DNA from 3 places in the Pseudomonas sp. LS.1a genome. Region 2 is predicted to be linked to each of the others. Evidence: predicted binding sites of a transcription regulator. Region 2 holds the regulator's gene; each other region holds the start of a gene.
What was found. Region 2 encodes sigma-54, which starts transcription at its own class of promoters, with help from an activator protein. Its sites were predicted from a motif close to ANTGGCATNNANNTTGCTNT; they were not measured.
Positions count from the first base shown of each region.

Region 1: a site for sigma-54 is predicted at 903-922, ahead of nirB (nitrite reductase large subunit NirB). Genes of this name have one in related genera too.
Region 3: a site for sigma-54 is predicted at 1,219-1,238, ahead of glnA (type I glutamate--ammonia ligase). Genes of this name have one in related genera too.

Region 1 covers NZ_CP092827.1:1,353,958-1,356,157, forward strand. The annotation lists gene MKK04_RS06305 (bifunctional nitrate reductase/sulfite reductase flavoprotein subunit alpha) at 1-741, shown strand, start outside; gene nirB (nitrite reductase large subunit NirB) at 1,048-2,200, shown strand, end outside.
Region 2 covers NZ_CP092827.1:1,030,413-1,032,612, reverse strand. The annotation lists gene lptB (LPS export ABC transporter ATP-binding protein) at 1-95, shown strand, start outside; gene MKK04_RS04760 (RNA polymerase factor sigma-54) at 272-1,765, shown strand; gene hpf (ribosome hibernation-promoting factor, HPF/YfiA family) at 1,845-2,153, shown strand; gene ptsN (PTS IIA-like nitrogen regulatory protein PtsN) at 2,166-2,200, shown strand, end outside.
Region 3 covers NZ_CP092827.1:5,335,711-5,337,910, forward strand. The annotation lists gene thiI (tRNA uracil 4-sulfurtransferase ThiI) at 1-844, opposite strand, end outside; gene glnA (type I glutamate--ammonia ligase) at 1,337-2,200, shown strand, end outside.

The DNA.
Region 1 (2,200 bases), 320 kb from region 2:
AAGGCCGAGCTGCAGGACTGGTTGTGGGGCCGGCAACTGGTCGATGTGTTGCGCGCCTTCCCCCAGCAGTTGCCGCTGGCCAGCTGGCTGGCCCTGCTCAAACCGTTGCAGCCGCGCCTCTATTCGATCAGCTCCAGCCTGCTGGCGCACCCGGAGCAGGTGCACCTGACCGTTTCCACGGTGCGCTATGGTGCGCGCAAAGGGGTGTGTTCAAGCTTTCTTGCCGACCGCGCACAGGCGCTGAAGGTGGCCATCTTCCCGCAGGTGTCGAAGCACTTCCGCCTGCCCGAGGATGACTGCGTGCCGGTGATCATGGTCGGCCCCGGCACTGGTATTGCGCCGTTCAGGGCTTTCCTCGAAGAACGAGAGGCACGCGGGGCGAAAGGGGCTAACTGGCTGTTCTTCGGCGAGCAGTACGCGGCCACCGATTTCTATTACCAGGAGCAGCTACAAGCTTGGCAGGCTGCAGGGCACTTGCGGCTGGACACGGCGTTTTCACGCGACCAGGCCGAGAAGGTCTACGTGCAGCAGCGCATGCTCGAACAGGGCGCGCAGTTGTGGCGGTGGCTGGAGGCGGGGGCGTACTTCTTTGTGTGTGGCGATGCGCAGCGCATGGCCAGGGATGTGGATGCGGCGTTGCGGGCCATCGTGGCCGAGCATGGCGGCATGGATGCGGCGGCGGCGGGGGCTTATGTCGAAGCGCTGGGCAAGGCCAGGCGGTATCGGCGGGATGTGTATTGATGTGCGCCAAGATGGGGAGTGATGCACTTGGAATGTGCACTTGCTGTGCTGGCCTCTTCGCGGGCACGCCCGCTCCCACAGGTACTGCAAAGGTCTGAAAAAACGTGGAGGACCCTGTGGGAGCGGTCGTACACCGCGAAGAGGCCAGTACAGGAAACAGGGTTGGCACAGTCCCTGCTTTATCCCAGTTACAACAAAGCCCACTGATCAACGGCGATCAACCCGGGCCCACTACCGCGATGAATACAGGCAAAGGCGCCTGGAGCTTCGGCTCCAGGCGCTTTTTTTTTGATCGAGGATCGGCTTATGAAGGCAACAGCGAGCAGCGGGCAACGAGAGCGACTGGTCATCGTCGGCAACGGCATGGTCGGCCACCATTGCGTCGAACAACTGGTCAGCCGCGGCGCCCTGCAGCGCTTCGAGGTGCATGTGTTCGGCGAAGAGCGCCAACGCGCCTACGACCGCGTGCACTTGTCCGAGTACTTCGGCGGCAGCTGTGCCGAAACCCTGGCCCTGTGCGGGCAGGACTTCTACGGCGCCAACGGTGTGCACCTGCACCTCGGCGAAGCGGTACTGGAAATTGACCGTGAGTGCGGCGAAGTGGTCACTGCTGAGGGCCGCTACGGTTACGACCACCTGGTGCTGGCCACAGGCTCCTATCCCTTCGTGCCACCGATCGAAGGCTCCAGCGGCAATGCTCGGCTGGTCTACCGCACCCTCGACGACCTCGACGCCATCCGCGCTGCCGCAGCCAGCGCCCGCCGTGGCGTGGTAGTGGGCGGTGGCCTGCTTGGCCTGGAAGCGGCCAACGCCCTCAAGTCGCTGGGCCTGGAAGCCCATGTGGTGGAGTTCGCCCCACGGCTGATGCCGGTGCAGCTGGACGGCGAGGGCGGCGCCGCGCTCAAGGCACAGATCGAAGCGCTGGGCGTGGGTGTGCATCTGTCGCGTGCCACCCAGTCGATCAGTGCGGGGGAAGACTACCGCTACCGCATGAACTTCGATGGCGGCGAGCACCTGGAAACCGACCTGATCGTGTTCTCCGCGGGTATCCGCCCGCAGGATGCCCTGGGCCGTGCCTGTGGCCTGGATATCGCCGCGCGTGGCGGGGTGGTGATCGACAACCACTGCCGCAGCAGCGACCCACGCATTTTCGCCATCGGTGAGTGCGCCTCGTGGAACGGCAGCGTGTTCGGCCTGGTTGCCCCGGGCTACAGCATGGCGCGCAACCTGGCGGCGCTGCTGATGGGGGAAGCCGCTGGCGAATTCACCGGTGCCGACATGTCCACCAAGCTCAAGTTGCTGGGCGTGGATGTCGGCTCCATCGGCGATGCCCATGGTGCCACCCCGGGGGCACGCAGCTACCGCTTCATTGACGAAGCCAACAGCGCCTACCGCCGGCTGGTGGTGGATGCCAGCGGCAAGCACGTACTTGGTGCGGTGCTGGTCGGCGACAACAGCT
Region 2 (2,200 bases):
ATGATGGCCGGTTGATCGCCGAAGGCGACGCCGAAACCATCCTGGCCAACGACCTGGTCAAAGAGGTTTACCTGGGCCACGAGTTCCGGCTCTGAGCCCGGCACGCGCCTGGAGTACTGGCAAATCGCCCTGAAACAGCGGGTAAAGTTGTTACAGTGCTCTAGGCAAACGCTACAATTTAAGGCATAAAACTTGCTTGATCTGGCGCCCCGGCGCCCTCGTGTAGTGGATGGCGCATGCGCGCCGGCGAACAAGGTATTAAGCCCCAGCCATGAAACCATCGCTCGTCCTAAAAATGGGCCAGCAACTGACGATGACACCGCAGTTGCAACAGGCCATCCGCCTGCTCCAGCTCTCCACCCTGGACCTCCAACAGGAAATCCAGGAAGCGCTGGAGTCGAACCCGATGCTCGAACGTCAGGAAGACGGCGACGACTTCGACAACAGCGACCCGATGGCGGACAACGCCGAGAACAAGCCGGCCGCCGAAGTCCAGGACAACAGCTTCCAGGAAAGCACCACCAGTGCCGACACCCTGGAAGACGGTGAGTGGAGCGAGCGCATCCCCAACGAACTGCCAGTCGACACGGCCTGGGAAGACATCTACCAGACCAGTGCCAGCAGCCTGCCAAGCAACGATGACGACGAGTGGGACTTCACCACCCGCACATCGGCCGGCGAAAGCCTGCAAAGCCACCTGCTGTGGCAGCTGAACCTGGCACCGATGTCCGACACCGACCGCCTGATCGCCGTCACCCTGATCGACAGCATCAACGGCCAGGGCTACCTGGAAGACACTCTCGAGGAAATCTGCGCCGGTTTCGACCCGGAGCTGGATATCGAACTGGACGAGGTCGAAGCGGTGCTGCACCGCATCCAGCAGTTCGAGCCCGCCGGCATTGCCGCCCGCAGCCTGGGCGAATGCCTGTTGCTGCAACTGCGCCAGCTGCCCGCCAACACCCCGTGGATGACCGAAGCCAAGCGCCTGGTCACAGATTTCATCGACCTGCTCGGCAGCCGTGACTACAGCCAGCTGATGCGTCGCATGAAAATCAAGGAAGACGAGCTGCGCCAGGTCATCGAGCTGGTACAAAGCCTCAACCCGCGCCCTGGCTCGCAGATCGAGTCCAGCGAGCCTGAGTACGTGGTGCCCGACGTCATCGTGCGCAAGGATAGCGACCGCTGGCTGGTGGAACTGAACCAGGAGGCCATCCCGCGCCTGCGCGTCAACCCGCAGTACGCCGGGTTCGTGCGCCGGGCCGACACCAGCGCCGACAACACCTTCATGCGCAACCAGCTGCAGGAAGCGCGCTGGTTCATCAAGAGCCTGCAAAGCCGCAACGAAACCCTGATGAAGGTGGCCACGCAGATCGTCGAGCACCAGCGCGGCTTCCTTGACCACGGTGACGAAGCGATGAAGCCGTTGGTGCTGCATGACATCGCCGAAGCGGTGGGCATGCACGAGTCGACCATTTCGCGGGTTACCACGCAGAAATACATGCATACACCGCGTGGCATCTACGAACTGAAATACTTTTTCTCCAGCCACGTCAGCACCTCCGAAGGCGGAGAATGCTCGTCCACGGCGATCCGCGCGATCATCAAGAAACTGGTTGCGGCGGAAAATCAGAAAAAGCCATTGAGTGACAGCAAGATCGCTGGTTTACTGGAGGCACAAGGCATCCAGGTAGCCCGTCGCACCGTCGCCAAGTACCGCGAGTCCCTCGGCATCGCACCGTCGAGCGAGCGCAAGCGACTGATGTAGCCCCTGAGATGTACCACAGCGTTTGTGGGGCAGGTGCAAGACCTGCCTCTTTATGCACGGGCAACAAAGGAGAAGCTGTATGCAAGTCAATATCAGTGGACAGCATGTAGAAGTCACCCAGCCACTGCGCGATTATGTGCTTGAAAAGCTCGCTCGCGTGGAAAGTCACTTCGACAAGATCACCAACGTGCAGGTCATCATGAAAGTCGAGAAGCTGCAGCAGAAGGTCGAGGCGACCTTGCAGATTCCCGGCGGCGAAGTGGTTGCCAACGCCGAACACGAAGACATGTATGCAGCGATCGATGCCTTGGCCGACAAGCTCGACCGCCAACTGAAAAAACACAAGGAAAAACAGCAAAGCCTGCTGCAAGGTGCAGCTGCCCGCTGATCCCCCTCATCCATGATCCGACTTGAAACCATCCTGACCCCCGGCCG
Region 3 (2,200 bases), 1.4 Mb from region 2:
CCAGGCGGTCGGCCATGTGTGCGGCACCGCGCAGCATCATGCGCTTGAGGGTCACGCCCATGTAGCTGTTGTCGACCTTGTTGAGGATCTCGCCGACCACTTCCTCGAATGGCACGCTGATGAACAGCACGCGCTGGCTGCTGCCGAACTTCTTCCACAGGTAGTGGGCCACTTCCATCACGCCCAGCTCGTGGGCACGGCCACCGAGGTTGAAGAAGCAGAAGTGGGTCATCAGGCCACGGCGCATCATCTGGTAGGCCGCCACGGTGGAGTCGAAGCCACCGGACATCAGCACCAGGGTCTGCTCCAGGGCGCCCAGCGGATAACCGCCGATGCCCTGGTGCTGGTTGTGGATCACGTACAGGCGCTGGTCGCGGATCTCGATGCGCACCAGCACTTCCGGGTTCTTCAGCTCGATGCCGGCGGCGCCGCACTGCTGGCGCAGCTGGCTGCCGACGTAACGGTCGACGTCCATCGAGGTGAAGTCGTGGTGGCCGCCGCGCTTGCAGCGCACGGCGAAGTGCTTGCCGGCCAGCAGGTGGCCGAAGTGGTGCTTGCACTTGGCGACAATGTCGTCGAAGTCGCCGAGCGGGTATTCCTCTACCTGCAGGAAGTGGGTGATACCCGGGGTGCAGGTGAGGCGCTCGATCATCTCGCGCTGGACTTTTTCGTCTTCGACGCGGGTGACCACTTCGAGATTATCCCAGACACCATCGACCACCAGCTCAGGGTCGAGGTCCTTGAGCACGTTGCGGATGTTCTTGCCGAGCTGGCGGATGAAGCGCTTGCGCACCGGCCGGCTCTTGATGGTGATTTCTGGGAAGACTTTGACGATAAGTTTCATTGGTTAACAGCGCGCGCAGGGCCTGCCGAAAATGAGGGGCGCGAATTATAGCGGAAATTGCTCAGGATTTGACCAACTTTTGATCAGAAGCTTTCAGATAAATGCAGGAGGCGGGTTTTGTGCTGCCAGCTCCGGCCCTTTCGCGGGTAAACCCGCTCCCACAGGGACCGCACACAATTCCAAGGTTGTGCTATCCCCTGTGGGAGCGGGTTCACCCGCGAAGAGGCCCTCAAGAAAAGCATACAACTCAAGCAATGCACACTATTGGTGCACTGCTACCAAAATTCGCATCTTAAGGGTGCATTTCCCACCGCCACCCCACCGCCAAATGCCCACAAACGCCCCCTTTTATCCCGCCCTCGCCATTTTCGGGCACTGGCATGCAATTTGCTCCCTTGTGAGGCAGGTATAGCTTGGCCGACTATCCGCGCCCGGCAACACCCTTTTTCCAGGGCAGCGGCCCACCGCGCTCTAGACCATCCGGAGGACAACATGTCGAAGTCGGTTCAACTCATCAAAGATCATGACGTCAAGTGGATTGATCTGCGTTTCACGGACACCAAAGGCACTCAGCACCACGTGACCATGCCGGCGCGTGATGCGCTGGAAGACGACTTCTTCGAAGTCGGCAAGATGTTCGACGGTTCCTCCATCGCTGGCTGGAAAGGCATCGAAGCATCCGACATGATCCTGATGCCGGTCGACGAAACTGCCGTACTGGACCCGTTCACCGAAGAGCCAACCCTGATCATCACCTGCGACATCGTCGACCCGTCGAGCATGCAGGGCTACGATCGCGACCCACGTGCCATCGCCAAGCGCGCCGAAGAGTACCTGAAGAGCACCGGCATCGGTGACACCGTATTCGCAGGCCCAGAGCCTGAGTTCTTCATCTTCGACGAAGTGAAGTTCCAGTCGGACATCTCCGGCTCGATGTTCAAGATCTTCTCCGAGCAAGGCTCGTGGATGACTGGCGCTGACGTGGAAGGCGGCAACAAAGGCCACCGTCCGGGCGTGAAAGGCGGCTACTTCCCGGTTCCGCCGTTCGACCACGACCACGAAATCCGTACTGCCATGTGCAACGCACTGGAAGAGATGGGCCAGACCGTCGAAGTTCACCACCACGAAGTGGCGACTGCCGGCCAGAACGAAATCGGCGTCAAGTTCAACACCCTGGTGAAGAAGGCTGACGAAGTACAGGCGCTGAAATACGTCGTGCACAACGTTGCCGACGCCTACGGCCGTACCGCCACCTTCATGCCGAAGCCACTGTACGGCGACAACGGCTCGGGCATGCACGTGCACATGTCGATCTGGAAAGACGGCAAGAACACCTTCTCGGGTGAAGGCTATGCC